Methylotuvimicrobium sp. KM2: one gene and its partner. The protein of the gene in region 2 interacts with the protein of the main gene of each other region in a pairwise test. Links are inferred from orthologs where the notes say so. Each region holds a gene or a part of one and is shown on either strand. Other genes may lie near its edges.

Evidence for each region.
Region 1: the proteins of eno (region 2) and rpe interact in binary tests that used the Escherichia coli proteins (3 or more experiments, as listed by UniProt). The link is inferred for Methylotuvimicrobium sp. KM2 from one-to-one orthologs.

What each region holds. Positions count from the first base shown.
Region 1 is NZ_CP150634.1:4,929,370-4,945,331, forward strand. The notes cover bases 4,800-7,775. They hold rpe (ribulose-phosphate 3-epimerase), read left to right. Parts: upstream 4,800-5,939; coding sequence 5,940-6,611; downstream 6,612-7,775. Other genes in these bases: WJM45_RS20805 (DUF3450 domain-containing protein), read right to left, coding at 4,800-4,948; WJM45_RS20810 (PepSY domain-containing protein), read right to left, coding at 5,210-5,722; glgP (alpha-glucan family phosphorylase), read right to left, coding at 6,818-7,775. Outside these bases: WJM45_RS20780 (hypothetical protein), read right to left, coding at 1-461; WJM45_RS20785 (energy transducer TonB), read right to left, coding at 1,090-1,869; WJM45_RS20790 (biopolymer transporter ExbD), read right to left, coding at 1,866-2,300; WJM45_RS20795 (MotA/TolQ/ExbB proton channel family protein), read right to left, coding at 2,469-2,996; WJM45_RS20800 (MotA/TolQ/ExbB proton channel family protein), read right to left, coding at 3,201-4,364; more of WJM45_RS20805, read right to left, coding at 4,367-4,799; more of glgP, read right to left, coding at 7,776-9,349; mgtE (magnesium transporter), read right to left, coding at 9,553-10,890; WJM45_RS20830 (MerR family transcriptional regulator), read right to left, coding at 11,466-12,380; WJM45_RS20835 (RNA polymerase sigma factor RpoD/SigA), read left to right, coding at 12,539-13,963; FtsH protease activity modulator HflK, read left to right, coding at 14,054-15,214; protease modulator HflC, read left to right, coding at 15,211-15,962. UniProt on the Escherichia coli protein: Catalyzes the reversible epimerization of D-ribulose 5-phosphate to D-xylulose 5-phosphate.
Region 2 is NZ_CP150634.1:2,861,662-2,870,272, forward strand. Bases 5,617-8,611 are described here. They hold eno (phosphopyruvate hydratase), read right to left. Parts: upstream 7,757-8,611; coding sequence 6,476-7,756; downstream 5,617-6,475. Other genes in these bases: ispD (2-C-methyl-D-erythritol 4-phosphate cytidylyltransferase), read right to left, coding at 5,617-6,005; ftsB (cell division protein FtsB), read right to left, coding at 6,143-6,421; kdsA (3-deoxy-8-phosphooctulonate synthase), read right to left, coding at 7,766-8,599; WJM45_RS12080 (CTP synthase), read right to left, coding at 8,596-8,611. Outside these bases: WJM45_RS12025 (YqaA family protein), read right to left, coding at 1-252; WJM45_RS12030 (protein-L-isoaspartate(D-aspartate) O-methyltransferase), read right to left, coding at 255-914; 5'/3'-nucleotidase SurE, read right to left, coding at 931-1,671; WJM45_RS12040 (Smr/MutS family protein), read left to right, coding at 1,746-2,312; WJM45_RS12045 (undecaprenyl-diphosphate phosphatase), read right to left, coding at 2,271-3,065; tRNA pseudouridine(13) synthase TruD, read right to left, coding at 3,069-4,091; ispF (2-C-methyl-D-erythritol 2,4-cyclodiphosphate synthase), read right to left, coding at 4,840-5,313; more of ispD, read right to left, coding at 5,310-5,616. UniProt on the Escherichia coli protein: Catalyzes the reversible conversion of 2-phosphoglycerate (2-PG) into phosphoenolpyruvate (PEP). It is essential for the degradation of carbohydrates via glycolysis.

The DNA of each region.
Region 1 (15,962 bases), 2.1 Mb from region 2 along the record:
AGCTCAATATCCGTTTCGCTGCCGCTGCCCAATATGTCGATATGAAAGGCCGAGTCGTTGTCTAACGGCATGACCGGACCTTCCTCGCGCAACACGTCATGCCAAAGTATTTCGTAGAGTTCGCGGTCGTTAAGGTGATCCGTGCTGTAGAGAAACATGCGCAGCATCGCTAGGCCATTAATGACTTCCCACAATTTGGCGCTGAGTTGCGTATCGTCCAACTCTTCCGGGTTCGGTAAGGTCATGCCGCATTGCAACAGTAAGTCGAAGGTCGCTACCCATTTCGTATCCTCGTACGGATCGATATAGCCCATAAACTTTTTATTCAAGGCTTCGGATAACTCGTCCATTGCATCGGACATGAACCCTTCATTGATGAATTCATCGGCGCGGCGTTGCAAATCCTGCCGCGTTTCTTGATTTTCGTCGTTTTTTGGCTTTTTCGCGGTTTTTTTGGACATCGCGGCCTCCTTAAATAGGTCGGTCAAAAATGTTTTGATGCTTCGGATGTTGTTTGTTATGTCTCTAATTTCGATATTTTAACAGAGACTTATGTCGAACCATTATGTTAGGCCCCTATTCAGGTTATGCAACCTTGTGGCATTTGCAAGCTTTATGAAAGGCTATGTTCGCGTTAATAGTTGTACTATGCCAATGCCGAAGTTTTTAAGATTTTAGGATGCACCGCGTTGCATTTCGCTTGTTTTCCAGAGCAACCAAGACTAAAAAGGTACGCAATGAGTACATCTATGTAAAGCGTATACCCTAGATTCGGCAATTAGCCTGCGAAAATCACGAAATACATTTAAGTAATCATAGAATTCATATTCTCACGACTCTCTCTGGAAACCCATTCCTTAGATGTCTAGGCAAGATCGGTATGCATTCCCACGCTGGAGCGATGGGAACGAGGAGTTTACAGCGGTTTACTGGTTCACTTAAGGGCTGATGAAATATTGCTTCGGGTTTCAGGAAAATCGATTTTTTGGTTAAATTGCTCTATTTCACAGCGCTAATTCAATGACACAGAGTATGGAAATCATTTGAAGAAGTTATTTCAGCTTGTTCCTCAGCGAATCTAAAGTTAGATTAACGCCGCCTATCGAGTCGAAAGCTGATTTCCTGAACTACTCTCTGTTCGACGGCGCGGCCGCCCTTGTGTGTCGGTTTGAATCGCCAGCGCCGGATCGCTTCGAGTGCCGCCTGATCGAAAATTCGCTTCGGGCTGGCATCGATGACTCGGGCATCGCCGACCGTCCCATTCGGCTTCACGACGATTTCCAGGCGAACCCAGCCTTCGATTCCGCGTTCGCGCGCCCGACGCGGGTAACGCGGCATCTTGCGCGATAACACCACCAAGGCTCGATCGCCTGAACCGCTGCCCGCGCCGGTGCCGTCTCCGCTTGCCGCCTCTTCGGTCTTATCGGTCGACCAGTCCGACGGCGGCGCGGTCACGCGTGAATCGGTTCCCGGCACTGGGGCCAATTCAAGTCCGTGTCCATGTGTTGGAATGTCGATGCGGGGGGGCGGAACGCTTGGCAATGGCGTTATTTTGGGGGCCGGTTTCCTCGGCGCGGCACGCTTGACCGGTTTCGGCGTGACGGCTTTGGGTTTGGGCCTTACCGGCTCGGGCTCGGCTTTCGGCTCCGGTTCGAGTTCGGGAGGCTCAACCGGTTTGGGCTCCGGTTTCGGCTCTTCGACCTTCGGCGGCAAGCGAATGAATTCGATCCCTTGCGGTTTCGCTTCCGAAACCAGCGCGGCTTCGCGTTGGCTGATCAATGCACCGATCAAGAGCAGCAAGGCTAGGTTAATGATCAAGGCAGCAACAAACGACGCCGACAACACTCGGCCCGAATGCGCCGGCTTCATGAAGGGTCGGGCTCCGTACTGGCCGCCACCGAGATTGTGGCCAAGCCGGCTAAGCGCAGTTGGTCCATGACCTTGATCAACAGCCCGGTGCTAGTCTTTTGATCGGCCAAAATGACTACGGACCGGCTCGGCCCAGAGAGTCCTTGTTGCTCGATCCGAGTACGCAGCATGCGTATATCCACCGAATCGTTGTTCAGCCAGATTTGTTCATCCGAACCAATCGTCACGATCAAATCGGTATTTTGCTGTGGTGTGGCCGTCGCGGCTCTCGGGCGCTGCACCGCAATCGCCGATTCGCGGATAAACGAGCTGGTCACCAGAAAGAAAATCAACAAAATGAAGACCATGTCGATCAACGGTGTCATGTTGATCGTGTCGGAATGATCCTCGTTGTTGTCGTTACGGCTTTTGAATATACTTCGTGCGGTCATGTTTGCGGCTTTTATGGCAATGCTATTTTGTTCGAGAGCAAGGCGTGAAAACAGGCGCATAGCAAGCTATGTAACTGTTTTCGCAACGCAGCTATCGAACAAAAGAGCGAGTTAGCTTACCAGCAAATGTGGCCGCGCGAAGTATAATTTTTTTCGATTCATGGCAATCTATTCATAACGACCGATTTGACTGCGAAATCGGCGTTCGCCTGTGCGCGCTCGCCGAGTGAGATCGTAACCGACCGCGACGCCGAATAAACCCAACACCAATCCGGCCATTGTCGTGATCAATGCCTGAGAGACCCCGCGCGCGACGATGCGCGGCTCGGCGCTACCGAACACGCGAATCAAATCGAAGGTTTCGACGATGCCGGTCACGGTGCCCAATAAACCCAGCATCGGCAGAATACCGGACAATGTTTTGATGAGCCGCAGATGGCGGCGCAGTAAAAAAGTGACTTCAGCGGTCTCGATGATCAACGCGGTACGCGAGCGCAAGACCGGAAGATTGTTTTCGATATAGGCGGGAAAAACACGCAACAAATACCAATAACGTTCCAACACCAATGTCCACAATACCAGCGAAACGGCCAGCAACGGCCACATGACAGGCCCGCCCATCGCGATCAAATCCTCGATGTGCTGTTCGGCGCGCTGCAGCGAGATGATCAGGCTTTCGATAATATCGCCGTTCATCCCCGTTTCCCTTTAGGAACTAGCATGAAATAACGTCTTCAAATGTTGGAAGGGGGTTCGGTGGCTCGATTGACAGGTGTCGGCGGCAGGGATAGCCGCCGTCAAGCCTACACGGACGTATTCACGGCGTCCTGTCAAGCGAGTCACCGAACGCCAACAAAGCTTGCTGTTTCGCGCAGTTATTTTGTGCATATTCCTTAGGTTTTATTCTGCGTCATGCCGCTGCTCGAGGCGCAAAGCCAGAGCCGCCGCGACATGGGCATCCAGTAAATTGCCCAAATTTTGGCATCTGCCCAGCAACAAGCTATGGAACAACAAAATCGGAATCGCGGCTACCAGCCCCAGCACGGTTGTAACCAGCGCTTGCGAAATCCCCCCCGACATCAATTTCGGATCGCCCGATCCATGCAGCGCAATGGCTTGAAAGGTTTCTATCATGCCGGTGACGGTACCGAGCAAACCCAACATTGGGGCAATCGCCGCCACCAATTTCAAAAAAGCCAGAGCGCGCTCCAATTTGATCCGCTCGCCGGTCAAGGCTTCTTCGACGGTTAAATACAAAGCCTCTTCATCGGTTGCGGTCTCCTGCTCCAGCTTGGCGAGAACCCTACCCAAAGGGTTGTCGAGCCGCAAATCGGTTGTTTGCAGTTGCTGTTTGATGCGTTTACCGACCAGGCCCAGATCCACGAAACGGTATCCGCAGAGCACGTAAGCGAAACCGGCCAAGATCAGAATCAAACAACCGACGATGCCGCCTTGGGCGATGCGTTCTTGCAGATTCGGAATTTGCACCAATAACTGCAAGGTCTGCCCGCCGGACGGGTCGAGCGCGACAGGCGCCAGCGTATCGGCATGCGCTTGCTGAAATCGGCGCGCCAAATTGAGCAGGCTCGACGCCGGCTGACGCGGCAATTCGACCAATCGGTCGATCTCGGGCGAATACACCAGATAACGCCCTTCGGCGATGAAGCTGAAACCGCCGAGCCTCAGCACGTCTTTATCGATGGCCTGACCGCTAGGCTCATAAACCGGCGCCTGAATAATAGACACACTCCCTAAGGCATCGAGTTGCTGCTGTAGACTGGTAAATAATCCTTTTAGATCTTTTGTGGTCGGTATCTGTTTGGGGTCGGCCAATTGTTCAAGCAAGACCCTTTGCCGGGCGGCATCGCCGGCTAAAAAAAGTTGCTGGTATAAGGGCTTGAGGTCCAAAGCGCTTTCTCGAATCGCCAAAAACAATGCGGCCTTGGCCGCCAGTTCTTTGTTCAACCGGGCATCCAATTCCGTCGGTGTCAATACGGCTTCGGTTTCGGCTTGGGCGAATGGGGCTAAAGCAAGCGCGAGGCATAAGACATACCAAAACTTCATAGTCACGGCTTCCTAGGTCCCGGCAGCGGCAGTTCGATCAATTGCGGCGGCTCCAATTTACGCGCGGTGCGCAGCCCTTGAGTAATCGCTTCATTGCCTTCCCCGGACAAACGCTGCCAACGGCGACTATCGTTAAGCCAAATGCCCGATTCGCGGCCATTGAGGGTTTGGTAATAAAAAGCTAAGCTCCCGATGCTGAGGAAGTCCATCAAGCGCTCGTTGCCATCGGTCTTCAGTAGGGCTCGATAGGCATCGATGGTCTTCGCATAATCGAGCTCGACCCGGTACGCTTCGACGACGCGCCGATATTGTTCCGACAAATCGGCATCGGGATCGTTCAGCAAGGTTTCCAGCCGGGCTATACGCTTTTGACGCTCTTCGAGCTGGAAAGGCGCACCCTGTTCGATACGCTGTTTCAATTCGGCAAGGGCGTCTTTGAGCTGTTCTCGTAATTCGGAATCGAACAGTAACAATGCATCGAGCAAGGCAACCTTATCTTCGGACTCGCCGGGCGGACTTATTTCAGTTTGTGTCGAGACTTGCGCTTCCTTTTCGACTGGCTCGACCGCATGAACAGGCGGCATCAGTGAAATGAAAACGGTGATTGAAATCAATCGGAAGGGGAAATATGGCACTGCGAAATTTTAGAGAAACAACTGAAGAAAGAGGAATGCGCTGGCCAAAGACTCTAGCAGGTAAAGATCGATCAAGGCAACGGGAAAAACTCCCGAAAAATACCCCTGTTAAATGGCCAATCTACCGAATGGTTGGCAACATCCTGGCCCGTGCCAAAAAATCGGATGCTATTGTAGCGACAATAGCATCCGAAATTACGACTCGTCTTATCAATCCAAGCCGATTTGATAGACCACTTCTTCCGGATCGCTGAGCTTGCCGTTGATTGCATCGACTTCAACTTCAAGCAGCTTGCCGTCGGCGGTTTTGATATCGAACTCATAGGCAACGCCATTGTCCGCTTCTATTTCGTATTCGATTTTCATGAGGCTGCCCGGATATTTATCCAAAGCCGTTTTTAATGCCGCATCCAATCTGACTTTAGCCTTAGAAGTAAATTCCGGATCGTCGACCGCGACTTCGCGCTCGGTTTCGATTATTTTACCGCTTGCGGCATCGCATTCGACTTCCCAGTGCTTACCGTCCTTGCCGTGAATATCCAATTCATATTGAGGCTTACCATCTTCGATTTCGGCCCTCATCGTGACTATATCGCCGGGATGGGCATCGAGCGCCGATTTCACGCAACTATCGATAGGTCCTTTGTGATGTTCGAATTGCGCATAAGCAGCTGGAGCAACGAACAACGGTGCCAGCAACGCAATTATCATTTTCTTGTTCATAATCATTCTCCTTACTATATGATCGGGTTCTATAAACATACAGAACTTCGACTCGATTATAGTCCTCGTCTATCTGACTCTACAATAGTTCCAGAGTTGTTTTTTGAACTTAAACTTGATATCGCTTGCGTCACTGAATACACTAAATAAATCAATGCGGATCAATTAATAAAAAAAGACTATAATTGTTTGTTTTGTTTTAATCGAGGATAAAAAAATGGCCCAAAACTGGATAGCTCCTTCCATTCTCTCTGCCGATTTCGCCCGCTTAGGCGAGGAAGTCGATAATGTTTTAGCGGCCGGCGCCGATGTTGTCCATTTTGACGTCATGGACAATCATTTCGTACCCAATCTAACGATCGGCCCATTGGTTTGCGAGGCGCTGAGAAATCATGGCGTTACCGCTCCGATCGACGTGCATTTGATGATCGATCCGGTCGATCGAATCATCCCGGACTTCGCTAAAGCCGGCGCCAGCTATATTACCTTCCATCCTGAGGCTTCGGTTCATCTGGATAGAACCTTGCAATTGATCAAAGACCAAGGTTGTAAAGCCGGCTTGGTATTCAACCCGTCGACTTCGCTGCATTATCTGGACCATGTGATGGATAAGCTCGACATGATTTTATTGATGTCGGTCAACCCGGGCTTCGGCGGACAATCGTTTCTTCCGTCGGCATTAACCAAACTGCGCGATGCGAGAAAACGTATCGATGAAAGCGGTTTCGATATTCGTTTGGAAATCGACGGCGGCGTCAAAGTCGACAACATCCGCGAGATCAAAGCGGCCGGTGCCGATACCTTCGTTGCCGGTTCGGCGATTTTCGGCAAACCGGACTATAAAGCAGTCATCGACCAAATGCGCGCCGAAATTGCAAAAGCCGAGTAAAAAGGCTTTTTTCTATACCTATCGCACTTCATATTTCGGCATTGACGTATGGAGGCACCGGGGTGTTCGGCAAAGGCTTTGACAACAGGGATGCTGTCACAGAGCCTACATGGACGTATTCACGGCGTCCTTTGACGGACACCCCGGCGCCGAAATTTGACCAGCAAAGGGTATAAATCTCTACTGCAAGCGAGACAAGATTTAATTTACCCTTGTCGCGCTTGCACCCAGTAAATCTGATTGGCTTCCAGCGGCAAACTGCAATTCGAATGGCTGGGTCTGATTCTCGGCGTATAATCGCTTATCGGTCTGGTTTTCGGTATCGTCGCTTTATAGATATAACCGTTTATCGCGCCGGCCAATACCTGTTCTATCGACATCGAATGAATCTCAAATCGCTCCTCGCCTGACGATTCCGCGAATAATTCCACACAAACATCTTCCTCGCTAAGCTCTCCAAGATAAACCTGCATACTGAACGCGTAGTCGTTATCCCGGGTTTCCGCCACCACATTATCGACATGGATTTTAGCCCAGAGATCATCGATGCGTTTCAACCATTCGACCAGCTGCTTACCCGGCTGCATATTTCCGCCCAACCTTTTGCAATAGTTTTCGGCTAGAGGTAAATAAAACTTGGACGTATACTCCCTGACCATGCGATTGGCTGAAAAATAAGGCGTCAGCGTCGCCATGCTTTCCCGCATGATAGCCAGCCAGCGGCGCGGCAAGCCCTGTTGATCACGCTCATAAAACATCGGCACGATTTCCTGCTCGAGCAGTCGGTAAAGTATCTCGGCTTGTTCATGATCGGCTTGTTCGACCTCTTGCCCGTTCAATGACCAGCCGACTTCAGGGCGATACGCTTCCGCCCACCAGCCGTCGAGTTCGGATAGATTCAAGCCGCCGTTAACCAGAATTTTCATGCCGCTGGTCCCGCAAGCCTCCCAAGGACGTCTTGGCGTGTTGACCCAAAGGTCGACCCCTTGAACCAAATATTCGGCGGTAATCATATCGTAATCGCTCAAAAAAATTGCACGCTCCCTGATTTCAGGCCGACGGATAAATTCATGCCAGGCTCGGATCAACACTTGACCAGGCAAATCGGCCGGGTGAGCTTTGCCCGAGATAACCAATTGCACCGGCCGACTGGGATTGGTTAGTATCGCGGCCAAACGATCGGGGTCGGTCAACAGCAGGTTAGGGCGCTTATAGGTTGCAAACCGGCGGGCAAAACCGATGGTCATGACATTAGGGTCGAACAAGCGTAGCACTTGATCTTTGCGCTCGGTTTTCGAGATATTGCCTTGAACATCGAGTTCTCGACTGTACTCATCCCGGACGAACTCGACCAAGCATTTGCGGTTTTGCGCACGCAAATTCCATAACCGCTCATCCGTGACCCGCTGGAATTGTTCCGGCAAATCGCCGTATTCACATACCCAACGATTTTTACCGCACAAATCGGTCCATAATTCGTCGGCTTCCTGCGAATCCCATGCAGGAACATAGACGCCATTGGTGATATGGTCGATCGGTGTTTCTTCCGTCGGCCAATTCGGAAACAAGGGGCTGAAAATACGCCGACTGACCTCGCCATGCAAGCGGCTCACGCCATTAACCGCAGCGCTGCCGTGAATTGCCAGATAGGCCATGTTGAACGATTTATCGTAGGTTTTTAAATCCGGATTGCGGCCGAGATTTAATAAAGTTTCGATATCAATATCGAGTTTTTGCGCATAATTGCCGAGCCGTTTCCCAATCAATTCCGGACTGAAACGGTCGAAGCCGGCTTCGACCGGCGTATGCGTGGTAAACAGATTACCGGCGCGCGTGATGGTCAGCGCGGTTTTAAAGTCCAGCCCGGTTTCTTTCATTAAATCGCGGGCTCTCTCCAGTACTAAAAATGCCGCGTGTCCCTCATTCAAATGGCAAACTTCAGGCTTAATACCTAAAGCCCTCAACACTCGCCAGCCACCGATGCCCAATAAAATTTCTTGTGCCAAACGGATTTCGAGCCCGCCGCCGTACAACTCGCTGGTAATGCAACGATCGACCGGATGATTGACCGGATCGTTACTGTCCAATAGATAAAGCGTAATTCGACCGATTTGCGCTTGCCACACCCTAATCCACAATTTAGACGGCGTATTGAGTTTTATCCGCAACCATTCGCCGTTATCCTTGCGAACCGGACAAATCGGTAAATCACCGGTATCGGCATTAGGATATAGCGCGATCTGATTGCCGTCATCGTCGAAAGCTTGACGAAAATAGCCGTTTTGATACAACAAACCAACACCCACGAGGGGAATGCCCAAATCATTGGCGGCCTTTAAATGATCGCCGGCCAATAAACCCAAGCCGCCGGAATAAATGGGCAAAGCTTCGCTAAGGCCAAACTCCATACTGAAATAGGCGATTTGCGCTAGCTTAGTGTTTTGTTCGATTTCGTTCTGGAACCAGCGAGGTTCGGCTCGTGAGGCGCGATGCTCCGCCACGATGCTCTGCAGTTTTTGGCAAAATTGTTCATTATTGGCTAGCTCCTGCAACAGACTCGCCGAACAGGCTTGCAACACTAGCCATGGATTACGGGATTGCTCCCATAAGGAGCTATTCAATCGATGCCAGATTTCGTCGGCCCGGTGACTCCAGGAAAAATTACAATCCAAGGCCAATTCGGATAAACCATCCAGTTTTTGACTCAATTCGGGCGTAAAAAAACGAGGTGCGGTCATCAGCTTTCTCCTGTAAAAATACGAGTATGCCCTTAGTAAACCGAGTTTCGTGATGCGATGAACATAAAGCAGCGGCGCAAATTTTTTCTATTGTCGCTTTGAATTATGACAGCATTGAGGCCTCTCTATTCCTATCAAACTTCAACTTTCATCGTTGATTCGAGGGGGCATCATCATTTGATTAGCAAAGAGCCTAATGTTTATCACAATAAAAAAACGGTCCCCAAACCCAAAAAAGCAACAAAACCGACAACATCGGTCACGGTTGTTAGTATGACCGAACCGGATAAGGCCGGGTCGATATCGAGCTTATCCAAGACCAATGGAATTACGACGCCTGCAAAAGCTGCAATGATAATATTCACGACAATCGCGGCCGCAATCACCGAACCGATAGACAGGCTTCCGAACCAAATACCTGCAATAGCGCCGATCACTAAAGCCCACAACAGGCCATTGAGTATGCCGACGCTGACTTCTTTAATCAAAAGCGGCTTAAAATTCCCCTTGCTGATTTGACCCAACGCGATGCCTCTGATGATCAATGTTAAAGTCTGACTGCCGGCAATCCCGCCCATCGATGCGACAATCGGCATCAACACCGCTAATGCAACGATTTGTTGTAAAGTACCTTCAAATAAGCCAATGAACCAAGAGGCCAGAAAAGCCGTTAACAAATTGATTCCTAACCAGGTGGCTCGGCGTTTGGAGCTACGAATCACTGGAGCGAATAAGTCTTCGTCTTCATCCATACCCGCGGTCGCCATCAATTGGCTTTCATATTCTTCGCGAGTAATTTCCAAAGCCAAGCGCAAGGTGATTCTGCCTAATAACAGTTGATCGGCATCGATGACCGGCAATGCAGTTAGCCCCGAATGCTCCATCTTTTCCGCAGCATCGGTTAAATAACTATCCGCCGACACAGTACCAGGATCGTCAATGCATAATTCGATCAATGGCGTAAGAGGATCCGCAGCATACAATTTATGAACAAGAACGGTGCCGACGAAAGCACCATTGCGCTGAATCAGATAAATACAATCGGTGTACTCGGGCAGGTTTTTTCGGATCAAACGCATCGCCTGTCTAACCCTTGCCGTCCTTGGCAAAATCAATAACTCATGATCGACATAGCGGCCGATTCGTTCATCGTCATATTGCGCCGACAACTGATAATGCTTTCGCTGACTGGCATCCATATTGCCAAGCGCCGTATCGATCACCGATTCCGGCAATGTTTCCGCCAGTTCGATTAAATCCTCGGCATGCAAGCCGCTCAGCAAAATCTGCAATTCCGATTCTTCGAAGCTTTCGATGATCGTCTGTCTGGGCTCGGAACGCATGGCGACCAAAACATCGACACGATCTTCGACAGGAACCTGCTGCCAACGCTCCAAACGTTGGTGCACGGGCAGGGATTCCAACAATAATGCCAATTCGGTACTTTCTAATTCTTCTATGGCTTGTTCAAAAACAGTTTTTTGATCTTCATTTTCTGCTTCGTTAAGACGCTCAACCAAATGACTGATTTCTTCATTCATTGCTGCCCTCCCTAATTGGGTCCCGCAAACGGGACTGTGTAAACGTTAACCCAGCCTAAACAACTATAGTGACTATGTCCCATAGAATTAAAAATTATTATTTATTTTTCAACATCTTATATTCATTCTCACTAAATGTTAAAGCTGGGTTAAGCCAAAAAAAAGGGCCCGTCCGGGCCCTTTTCACATTATTCTTCGGCAACCCATTTTAAGCATATTGTTGATTATTAAACATATTTAATGCCATATATTTCATAACCCTAAATCTACACTCCGAAATAACCACGCACAGCCTCAAGCGATAAACCATCCGCTCGGACGTTATTCGGTCAAAACAACCATGCATTGGAATTGAGAAAGTAAAAAAGAATCTGAGCATCGAATCAGCAATAACAGGCAATAGTCCTGTGTTAAATAAGCATTGAATTATGAAAGCCATTTACCGTGAATGCAATAAAAACCTCGCCTTCATATCATTTGAACGACTGAATTAAAAAAACCTACTGAATTCATAAGAAATTAAGAACTTTTCATGTATTGAAAAGTCAGAACTTAAATCAATCGATCGAGAATCGCTAATACGGCCGAGAGAGCGGACGACTTTCAATCATACGACCGATTCGATGGTAAAAGTCGTCAAGACTAGCGGTAAAAACCGACCTTTCCGGCAGTTGCTTCGACTTGAACAAATACTGTGCACCGGTACCGCCGACCCATAACTGGATATCTTTCGGCAACGCTTCGGACAGATTATTTAAGTTTTGAATCATAGCTTGTTCAGGCGGGGTATTAGCGAAACTCATCACGATAACAGAAGGCTTGAGCCGGTTTCCGGCGTTTAACAAGTCTTCCCATGGCAAATCGGGGCCGATGTAATAGCATTTACATCGCTGGCTAGCGGCTAACCAGCAACTTAGCAATATTCCGAATTCGTGATGTTCTCCGGTCATGGTCGAAAACATCACACCGGGATTGGTTCCGGAAAATGGCTGTTCGTGATTCACCATGCTTAACACAATTCGTTTAACACAGGCGGAAAATAAATGCTCTTGAGCAATTGTCAATTTACCTTCATGCCAAAGATTACCGACTTTTTCCAGCGTCGGCAAAAGAACCTCCCGGGCATAGCAGAGAGGGTCCATTGCGATCAGCGCCCTCCTAAGCAAGTCTTCGCAAACATCCATGCGAAACTGCAGCAGAGCATCGACAATCCGCACAAAAAACAATTCCTGATTAGCATTAGGCGCATTTTGATTGGCGCTCAACAGATTCTGTAACTCATCGTTACTCAAGTCCGCGATTTTGCTAATCGTAAAACCTTGCTGAGTGGCCGCTAGCAAGAGCGTCAAGCGCTCGACATCTTGCTGGGTATAAAGACGCCGACCTTTGCTGTCCCTAACGGGATTAACGGTTCCGTAGCGCCTTTCCCAAGCTCTAAGTGTTTCGGTGTTTATGCCTGTGAGTGAGGTCACGGTTTTTATTGTATACATTTATGCACAGGTTTTGTTTATGATTAATGTTTGACAAACATTGTACTCAGGAGTAATGTTTAATCCAAGCTTTAGTTGACTCAACAAAGTATTTACTCAGGGTATATAACCAGTTACCTGGTAAGGGGCAATCCACTATGACCCAAATGAACTATTCAATGCTAAACAATCAGTACCGTTCCGGCAGTTTTCGAGGCTTTTATAAGGAAGCTTCTCTTGAAACGGATTTAATGCATTCAAGGCGACCGCAAATCGACACCCTAAACAACGATTCCGATGAAATCGAATTGGAGCCTGCCGATGCCGAATTATTTGCGGAAACCGAAGCGCTGTCCTCATCGAATAATGCAATGACATTCATGCAGAATGGAGGCGACGAGTTATTGATCCATCAGCAAAATGCATCGGTTTTGACTCCCGAGGAATTAACCTCGCTAGCTCAACAAATGGAGCAGAGCCGCTTTAAATTATCGCGTTTGATGATTTATTCGGATTCGGGACTATCGGTTATCGCCGGCGAATTTGTTAGCGCTATCGGCGATGGCATCGATTTATCCGAGCTTATCAGAAAAAACAATCTCGAACCTGTACAAAAAGACAATGCTGCACAGGATACCGCTAAACAGCTCTCAAGCAAGTTATTAGAGTGTTTTCAACAAGTAATCAACGCCAAAGGCAACCCGCATTCAAGCACCGTATTGACCGAATGCAGGCAATTACTGGACGATCTTCATCTTTTACCTAATTTCCTGCAACAAATCGTCAAGGTCTTAACTTGCCGGCTCAAGGATCGAGCACTCAACGCTGATGACTTGGAGTTGTTGAAATCCGCGTCGATAGAGCAACAACGAATGATTTCCGCAAGACGTGCGATGATCAGCGGCAACCTTAGGCTAGTCACGTTCATTGCGCGTCAATATCACCATTCTTCGGTGCCGTTTACCGATTTGATTCAAGACGGGACCGTGGGTTTGATCAAGGCGGTCGACCGTTACGATTGGCGGCGATCGGTGCGCTTTTCCACTTATGCGATTTATTGGATCAAGCAAAGCATCACTCGAGGCATGGTGAGACAGGAAAAAATGGTCCGCCTACCTTACAACATCGCGGCAAAAGCGGCCGCGGTGTTCGAAACGATGAACGATTATCTGGTCAAACACAACCAATGGCCCACCAATAAAACACTAGCCGAAATCTGCGCCTTGCCCGAAGAAGAAATCAAAGCCATCGTCAATAATTATCAACCGACCATTTCGCTCGATAACAATATCAATGATGATGAAGATTTACCGGCGATCGTCGATTCGATGGAGCAAAACCATTTTCCGCAACCGATCAATATATTGGCTAATTCGGCACTGAAAAACTGTTTGAGGAAGGCTATCCAAACCCTGCCCGAACGCGAAGCCGACATCATCAATTGCCGCTTCGGACTCGACAGCGATACCGAAATGACGCTGCAAGACATTGCCGACCGGATGTCGTTAACCCGGGAAAGGGTCAGGCAAATTCAGAACAGCGCACTATTGAAATTAAAAAATAAATTCAGCAGTGATTTAGTCGATTTTCTCGAACCCGGCTAAAACAAGCGATTAAACCGACATTCGACCGAACAATAAAAAGGCCGGTTAAAAAATAAACCGGCCTTAACGCACGAGTATCAGGAGTCCGCTATGACTTGGAACAATAAAAATAATGGCCCGGAGGAACTAGGTGAAAATCCTAAGTCCGATTGGGAAGCTCAATTCGAAAATATATGGCGAGGCATCAATAAAAAGCCGCAAAACTTTCTTAGCCGTCATTACAAACCAATATTCGCTTACTCAAGCGCCGCGTTTTTGATTGCCTGGTTTGCCAGCGGCGTTTATATCGTGGACCAAGGCAACCGAGGCGTAGAAACCCGCTTCGGCGCCTATCAAGCCACCACAATGCCTGGCCCGCATTGGCATTTACCTTTCCCAATAGAAGACGTCTCTATCGTCGACGTCGAACAACAACGTTTCATTGAAATCGGTTATCAAACCGGAGGGCGTCAACTTGGAAACGGATCTGACTTACCCGAATCGCTAATGCTAACCAAAGATGAAAACATTATCAGCGTTAGGTTAGCCATTCAATATCAAATTAAAGATGCCAGGGATTATCTATTCAATGTCAAAAATGCCGAAGCCACGCTTAAGCAAGTGACCGAGAGTATCGAGCGGGGCGTTATCGGCAAAAATAATATGGACTTCATCCTAACTGAAGGCCGCAGTCAAATTGCCACAGCAATCAAGGATCAGGTACAGGAAGCGATGGACCAATATCAAACAGGTTTGCGTATCGCTAGTGTCAACCTTCAGGATGCTCAACCCCCCGAAGAAGTTCAAAATGCTTTCGAGGATGCCATTCGGGCACGAGAAGACAAACAAAGACTGATCAATGAAGCCGAAGCTTATGCCAACGAAGTGATTCCAAAAGCTCGAGGCGCTGCGGCACGATTGATTCAGGAGGCCGAAGCATACGAGGCACAAGTGGTCGCCAGAGCAACCGGCGAGACGCAACGCTTCGATCAATTATTGGTCGAATACGAAAAAGCGCCCAAAATAACCCGCAAACGCTTGTATCTCGAAGCTAAGGAAAAACTTTACAGCAACACCAACAAAGTAATTGTAGCGGTTGAAAACGGAAATAATATGTTCTACATGCCGATCGATTCTATGCAGAAAAATGGCGAACAGAAAGCCGGTAGCCCTAACCAAAACTCTATTGCGCAAATCGAAAAGGCCGCCCAAACCGACACCCGAAAACCCATCTATGCTTCTACCATCCGTTCCAGCAGGAGCAGACTATGAACTCATTACCTAAACAGTTATTGGTTCCCACCGGTTTATCGGTGCTGATTCTTGGTTATATGTCGGTGTTTTATGTTGGTGAAAGTGAAAAAGCGATAAAATTTCGCTTGGGCGAAATCGTCGAATCCGATTATCGGCCGGGCCTTCATTTCAAAATGCCGTTAATCAATAATATCAATGCATTCGATGCCCGTATTCAAACTCTTAATGCCAAATCCGAACGTTTCCTGACTTCGGAAAAGAAAAATGTGATTGTCGATTCTTTTGCCAAATGGAAAATCGGCGACGTTGGTCTGTTTTATACAACGGTCAGCGGCGATTCTTTTCAAGCCAACCTTCGACTCGATCAAATTATGAAAGATGCGATGCGCGGCGAATTCGGTTTAAGAACCATTAAAGAGTTGGTTTCCGAGGATAGAGGCAATTTACGCAAGGTGTTGATGGAAAAATTAAGCCCGGTCGCTGAACAATACGGCATCGAGTTGGTCGATATACGCATAAAGCGCATTGATTTGCCGGACGAAGTCAGCAGCTCTGTATTTCGTAGAATGGAAGCCGAACGCGAAAGAGTTGCCCGAGAATTCCGCTCACAAGGCGCGGAACTTGCAGAACAAATTAGCGCGCAGGCCGATAAGGAACGCGACATTATTTTGGCCAACGCTTATCGAGAAGCCGAACAAATACGAGGACGTGGCGATGCCAAGTCGGCCGAGATCTATGCGGTCAGCCATGGCAAAAATGAAGAGTT
Region 2 (8,611 bases):
CCAAGGCTCAAGCTGGTCGAACATAAAAAAACCGATCGCATAACCAAAGATGCCTCCCAAGACCGAAAATACCGTGGTCCATAGCGCAAATTGGAAAGCGTATTGAGGACGACCGAGCGCCATCGGCGCCAACATGACATCGGGCGGAATCGGAAAAAAAGACGATTCTGCAAAGCTCAAAGCGCAAAGATACTTCAAGGCATGCCGATGCCGGGACCACGATAGCGTCTTATCGTATAGCGCTTGAAACATGCTTATTCCCTGCCCGACAAAAACGGCACGAAATTGACCGACTCCAGGATTTCGACTTCGAATCCTGATGCGTTTCGCGTAACCCGTTGTAACTCCTGTCCGCCGGCATGACCGATCGGAATCACCATCACGCCGCCGACAGCCAGTTGCCGTAGCAGCATTTCGGGAATTTCGGGCGGAGCCGCCGTTACCAAAATCCCATCGTAAGGAGCATGTTCCGGCCATCCCCAGCCGCCATCGCTGTGCAAATAGCTGATGTTTTTATGTTTCAAACTCCATACCAAATTTTTGGCTTTCTTCTGCAACGGCTGAATCCGTTCGACTGTATAAACATAATCAACCAATTGCGACAACACCGCCGTCTGATAACCGCAACCGGTACCGATTTCCAGGACCTTGGCAAGCGGGCCTGATGCCAGAAGCAATTCGGTCATTTTAGCGACAATATAAGGCTGAGATATCGTCTGGTTATAACCGATCGGCAAAGCGGTATCTTCGTAGGCTCGACTAGCGAGTGCTTCATCGACGAACAAATGACGCGGCGTATTACGCATCGCATCGAGAATTTTATGATTGGTGATCCCCTGTTCCTTCAAACGCCCCACCATGCGCTCCCGAGTTCGCATGGAAGTCATGCCTATTCCTTTTACATTAAGCATCATCATTATTATATTTCTCCTAAGGCAACCAATTTTCTAAAGCGCCTATACGTTCATAGCGCGTCAAATCGACTTGCAAGGGGCTAACCGAAACATAACCCGATTTAATCGCGTAAAAATCGGTTCCCGGCCCCGCATCTTGTTCGACTCCTGGCGGCCCGACCCAATAAATAGGTCTTTCCCGAGGATCGACACTTTTGACCACCGGCTCGGCTTTATGGCGTTGACCCAAACGCGTTGCCTGAAATCCTTTAAGCTCGCTAAAAGGAATATCGGGTACATTGACATTCAAAATACTATCTTGAGGCAAAGGCTCTTCTATCAATCTTTGTAGTAATATAACCGCAACTTGCGCCGCCGTATCGAAATACCTCGGATTATTGCCGACCAACGAAATCGCCACAGCCGGCAGGCCTAAAAACCGGCCTTCGGTCGCCGCCGCCACGGTGCCGGAATAGAGTACGTCATCGCCCAAATTGGAACCGTGATTGATTCCGGCAAATACCATATCAGGCTCTTTCGCCAACAAACCGGTGATCGCCAAATGAACGCAATCGGTCGGCGTGCCGTCTACTCTAATAAAACCGTTAGCGGTTTGGTAAGCCCTGAGCGGTCTTTCCAGAGTCAGTGAATTACTGGCCGCGCTGCGGTTTCGGTCCGGCGCCACAACCGAAATTTCGGCATGATCGCTTAATGCATCCGCCAATGCATTCAGGCCTTCAGCCAGATAGCCGTCATCATTGCTCAACAAAATATGCATTTTAAGTCGCCCCGCGCACAAATAGTTTATAAAATCCCTAATATTAACAACTTATCGTATTTAAATCAGCTAACGTGAGAAAAAAAAGCCTAACACAAGAAGATCGGGATCTGTTTCGCCAAACAGTCGGGAAAGTCATATCGATAGACAGCGACAAACTGCACCTGAGCACCACACCTAAACCCAAACCCATACCCGCTAAACGTTCAGTCGATAATGCTCAATCGCTTGACGAATCAATATTGGTCACTGAATTGCTAAGTCTCGAGGATAGCCTAAGCTTTTTAAGCCCCGGCTTACAAAAAAATGTTTTGCGAAAAATGCGGAAAGGGCATTACGGACTCGATGCCGAAATCGACTTACACGGCCTGAGTAGCCACGAGGCAAAAAAGCAACTATTACGCTTTCTGCATAGTTGTGTGGAGGAAGGTTTTCGTTGCGTCTGTATCGTGCATGGCAAGGGCTATCGCTCGCCGGATAACCTACCGATTTTGAAAAACAGCCTCAATTTATGGCTTCGCCAACATCGGGATGTACAAGCCTTTTGTTCCGCGCCCCACAGAGAAGGCGGCACGGGGGCGGTTTTTGTTCTGCTGCGCTTAACGGATAAATACGACGAACAAGACGATGCCGAGCGCTAAACGATACCAAACGAAAGGAATCATGCCGATCCGATTCAGCAATTTCAAAAACCAACCGATTGTTAAGTAAGCAACGACACAGGAGACCGCCGCCCCGATCGCCATGAAGTCCCACATGACTTCGATATCGGACTTGAACAATTCAAAAGCCTTTAACATACCGGCCAATGCAATGACCGGAATCGACAATAGAAACGAAAAACGAGCAGCTTGCTCGCGCTGTAAACCGGAAAACAAACCGGCCGTGATCGTGATACCCGCACGGGAAGTGCCGGGAATCAATGCGATCGCTTGAAATACGCCGACCAGCAAAGCATCGAATAAAGTCACGACAGTCCGGCGCTCTTTAGCGAATTTTTCCGAAACCCACAGCAACATCGCGAAAACGATGGTCGAACTCGCAATCACCAGAGGCGATCTCAATGACTCTTCAAGCGAGTGAGGCATCGATAAGCCCGCAAGGCCCACGGGAATCGTGCCCAACACCACATACCAGGCCAAACGGGAATCGTCCGAAGCTCCATTGCCGGTGAACGAACCGAACCAGGCCGCGATGATCGTCAATAAATCTTTACGATAATAAGCTACAACAGCCGTTAAGGTACCGACATGCACCGCAACATCGAATGCGAGCCCTTGATCCTCCCAACCCAAAATAACCGGCAATAAAATCAAATGCGCGGAACTCGAAATCGGTAAGAATTCAGTCAACCCCTGTAGCAAAGCCAACGAGATGGCTTGAATAATATCCATGATTTAACTCTCTATAATTTCTCGAAGCAAAGCGGTCGCATAGCTACCCGCCGGTAAAGTAAATTTTAGTTGCAATGTGTCCTGCGAAATAAAACGCCACTCTAAATCTGTCACACACATCCTAAGCGCCCTGCGAGCGCTTTCCAGGCCGCAGTTGGACAAACCGCGACCTATAAAATCGAAACGTTCGATCACTGCGGATTCGATCGCCCTAGCCTCACCCGCTACTTCGGAAGCCCCCTGCCCGGAAAGCACAGCGCTCGGGTGAATTTCGCACGCGTCGACCCGTTTAGAAATGGATTGATCGATTTGGTCGACTTTAAAAAACCCTCGGGAGCCGTCAACAATGAAAACATCGCCATCGACCGGTTTATTCCAACTCTCTAGCCTGATTCTCTCGGCCAAAATATGATTGAACAAAAACGAACGTGCCGCAGATAGGTAAATACCGTGTTGTTCACGCTTAACCTTAGCGCCTTCGAATAGAGCCAGAGCTTTATTGACATTCTGCCCGAGATTCCCGAAGCGTTGCTCGCCGAAATAATTCGGCACACCGCGGGTCTTGATCCGACTCAACTGATCTTCAAGCCGCCTTTCGTCACCTTGCCAATCTCTAATCAATAGTTCGAAACGATTACCGGATAAGATGCCGCGTTTCAATTTACGGGCATGACGTATCGACCGATGAACCGTAATCGTTTCCGATTCGAAATCGGACCATTGCGGCGCTTCTTTGCCCGGTAACCACACACTGAACCATTGCGTCGTGACGGCATGACGATCCTTCAAGCCGGCATAACCGATATCGCGCTGCCTAACGCCGGCAAAACGAGCCAGTTGTCTCGCCACAAATTCGGTATTTTCGCCTTTTTTTTCGATAAGCAAAAAAACATGCTCGCCTTCGCCCGAAGGTTCGAACGACAGCATTTCTTTAACGATGAAATCTTCCGGCTCTATGCGGATCTTTCCGGTTCCGGAGGGACCTCCGTAGGCATAGGGCCACTGTGGTATTTCGACGGTTTTCAAGACTAGGAGGGATCCGTTGGTTTAACTATTGAGACTTGGATGATGTCGATCAAACTACTCCCTTTATAGTCAAAAAATGGCTAACTTTATGAAGGTATGGGGTGTGGCTAGCGAGGATGTCGGCAGCAGAGAAAGCTGCCGTCAAGCCCCCATGGAAGGGTTTACGGCGGTCCTCGATAGACACATCCCACACCTTTTATTCTTAGACGGTTTTTTCGATCAAAAGGGAGTAGTTCTTGCTGATGTATCCAAGGTAATTGCGGCAATTATCCGGCTTTGAGAAAATAATCTTTCATCCTAACGTTCATGAAGTCCCGGCAAATGAAAGTACGAGGCTTGGAGAGGGCGCGGTCACTCGCCCGACAGGACGCCGTGAATACATCCATGTAGGCTCGACGGCGGCTTTCCCTGCCGCCGACGCCTGTCGGTCGAGCAACCGCACCCTCTCCGGAACCGGCATTTGCTCTGCCGAGCTTCGACTATCGAAAAATTAGATAAAGAACCAAAATCTACGAACTTTCACAGTAAAGCACATAAAGAATTTCAAGAAATTACTTAAACTTTATCGCTAGCCTTTTGGTGAGCGGAAGTTTTATACAAACGTATAGCAAATTATTGAACTACCTTTTTATTCTTCATGAACCTCATGGTGAAATGCTTTTTCTAGGTTTAAGGTTTGCCCTGCTACAAGTTTGAATAACGACTGCAGGACTGGGTTACAAATCCGGCTAGCTCTATCTCCGTCGCCCTACCTTTCAATCAATACGGCTGCCTGGACGGCAATGCCCTCTCCGCGGCCTTCGAAACCTAGCTTTTCGGTCGTGGTCGCCTTGACATTGATACAGTCGAGTTCGACGTTCAAATCTTCAGCAATATTACGGCACATCCCCTCGATATGCGGAGCCATTTTCGGCGCTTGGGCAATAATCGTAATATCGGCATTGACGAGAAAATAACCTTTATTTTGCACGACCTGATAAACATGGCGAAGCAATACACGGCTATCGGCGCCTTTGAAACTCGGATCGGTATCGGGAAAGTGCTTACCGATATCGCCTAACGCGGCCGCGCCCAAAAGCGCATCAGACAAAGCATGCAGCACGACGTCACCGTCCGAATGCGCGTCGAGACCTTTTTCATAAGGAATCTTCACGCCACCCAAAATAACGTCTCCGCCTTCCTTGAAACGATGCACATCGTAACCTTGACCGACTCTGATCATTGTTGTTGCTCCAGGTAAAATTGCGCTAAGGGTAAGTCTTCGGGTCGGGTAATCTTGATATTGTCGGGACGGCCTTCGACGATCTTGGGTTGAAAACCGAGCAATTCGAGCGCACTCGCCTCATCGGTCACGGCCGGATTGCCGACCGACGCTTCGAGCGCCTGTTTCAATTGTCCGTAACGAAACATCTGCGGCGTCAATGCGCGCCAAATATGCGTTCTGTCCAAGGTTCCGACTATACTGCCGCCTTGGACGTTTTTTAGCGTATCATGCGACGACAGCGCCAAAATTCCGCCTATTTCGTCATCTTGCAATGAGTCAATCAGAAACCGTATATCGGCGGCAGTAATACAAGGTCTCGCCGCATCGTGAACCAATACCCAGTCTTGTTCAGATGCTCGTCCGGATATCGCCTGTAACGCAGAAAGCACTGAATCCGAACGCTCCTTGCCGCCCGGTGCGGTCTGCACATGCTCATTTTTCGAAATCGCCAGTTCCGGCCAATACGGATCTTCGATAGAAATCGCCACAGCAACTGCAGCAAAAACATTAGCTTGCAACAAACGCGTCAACGTATGCTCCAAGACAGTTTTGCCCGCTAATTCGAGATATTGCTTGGGGCGGTCGGCCTGCATTCGTTTACCGACTCCCGCCGCCGGCACCACCGCCCAAATGGATCGAGTATTTGTCATTAATTAACGTTAAATAATCTATGCGCGGGCAGAGCCCAAGTAGTACTGGGGACAAGATCAGTAGGGATAAAAGCGGAAGCCGAAACCCATTAAAAACGTAACAGCGCGTCTCGGCGATGGCTTTCACTTCTTTCTAGCTACTCCAGAACCTGAAAAAAAGTCTCGTCTTCCTTGATCATCCCTAATTCATAGCGGGCTCTTTCCTCGATCGCTTCTTGTCCTTTTCTCAAATCGAGAACTTCGCCGTAAAGGGCCGCATTGCGTTCCTTTTTTTCCTGGACTTGCATCGCGAGCTCATCCAATCGGCTTTGATATTGATTGATCTGAACAATGCCTCCGTCGCCGAACCAAAGGCGATACTGCAGATGCACGATGATCGCAATCAGCACCGCGACGAGAATCTTAAAATTATTCATTGGACGGCCCATCCTGAATCAGGGCGGCAAAAACGCCGCCCCTTTTCAGATAAATCAGAGCATTTTGAATGCACTGCGGCCTGCGTATTTCGCTTTAGAACCCAATTCGTCCTCGATTTTCATCAAACGATTGTATTTGGCAACACGATCGGAACGACTCAGAGATCCTGTTTTAATCTGACCGGTTCCGGTCGCGACGACTAGATCGGCAATCGTCGTATCTTCGGTCTCACCGGAACGATGCGAAACGACTGCGCTATAACCGGCGGCTTGCGCGGTATGAATCGCATCGAGCGTTTCGGTCAAGGTGCCGATTTGATTAACCTTGATCAAAATCGAATTGGCGATGCCTTTCTCGATGCCTTCTTTCAGAGTTTTAGGGTTAGTCACGAACAGATCGTCGCCGACCAATTGAATCATGCCGCCCAGCTTCTCGGTATGAATTTTCCAACCGGCCCAATCGTTTTGATCCAGGCCGTCTTCGATCGAGATGATCGGATATTTTTTGACCCATTCGACAAAGAAATCGGTCATTTCTTCCGACGTGAAGCTCCGGTTTTCCGCAGATAGCACATATTTGCCGCCTTTGTAGTATTCGGAACTGGCCGCATCCATACCCAGATAGATGTCTTGCCCTGCTTTGTAACCTGCTTTTTCGATCGCTTCGAGGATGACTTCGATCGCTTCTTCGTTCGAAGACAGATTCGGAGCAAAACCGCCTTCGTCGCCGACCGTAGTTGCCAAACCTTTACCTTTCAGTACTTTCGCGAGGTTGTGGAATACTTCCGCGCCGTAACGAATCGCTTCACGGAAGTTCGGCGCGCCGACCGGCAGAATCATGAATTCTTGCAAATCGACGCTGTTGTCGGCGTGCGAACCGCCATTGATGATATTCATCATCGGCACCGGCATGATAAATTCGCCACTGGTGTTCATATAATTGTACAAAGGCAGACCCGCGTCTTTCGCTTCGGCATGCGCGGCCGCCATTGAAACCGACAGAATCGCGTTAGCGCCTAAACGACCTTTGTTCTCGGTACCATCCAATTCGATCATCTTTTGGTCGATAGCAGACTGATCGCCTGCGTCCATGCCAAGGATCGCGGAACGAATTTCAGTATTGACGTTATTAACTGCTTTCAACACGCCTTTACCTAAATAGCGCGATTTATCGCCGTCACGCAATTCGATTGCCTCACGTTCGCCTGTCGATGCGCCGGAAGGCACCATGGCGCTACCGATAAAACCTGAAGACAGAACCACGTCGGTTTCAATCGTCGGGTTACCGCGTGAATCCAAAATTTCTCTTGCACGAATGTCTACTATTTCAGCCATTAGGGTTCCTTATAAAGTTGTTTCGATCAAACTGCTTGCTTTTACAGCCCGATCCAAGGTGATTAAAATTTCAAGTAATTCTTTGATGCGGTGCATAGGCCAAGAATTAGGGCCATCGCTAAGCGCCTCGGCCGGATTCGGATGCGTTTCCATAAACAGCCCGGAAACACCGACCGCTACCGCCGCTCTTGCCAATACCGGAACGAATTCGCGTTGCCCGCCGGAACAAGAACCTTGCCCGCCCGGCAATTGCACCGAATGCGTCGCATCGAAAACGACCGGACAACCTGTATCTCGCATAACGGCCAATGAGCGCATATCCGATACCAGGTTGTTATAGCCGAACGACACACCGCGTTCGCAAACCATGATCTGCTGATTGCCAGTCGCTTTGGCTTTGTTTGCGACATTGGCCATGTCCCAGGGCGCCAAGAACTGGCCTTTTTTAATATTGACCGGTATGCCTAATTCGGCCACGCTTTGAATAAAATTAGTCTGCCGACATAAAAATGCCGGCGTCTGCACGACATCGACCACTTCGGCGACTTCTTTCAGCGGAGTGTCTTCATGAACGTCAGTCAATACCGGCACACCGATTTGCTGCTTGACCTTTTGCAAAATGGCCAATCCCCGCTCGAAACCGAGGCCGCGAAAACTTTCCAGGGACGAACGATTCGCTTTATCGAAAGACGATTTATAGATGAACGGAATACCCAATTCAGCCGTGATTTCTTTCAGGAAACCCGCAGTTTCCATAGCCAGTTCCTCACTTTCGATCACGCAAGGGCCTGCGATCAAAAACAATGGCTTATCGAGCCCTACTTCAAAGTTGCATAATTTCATTTCTCGGTTTCC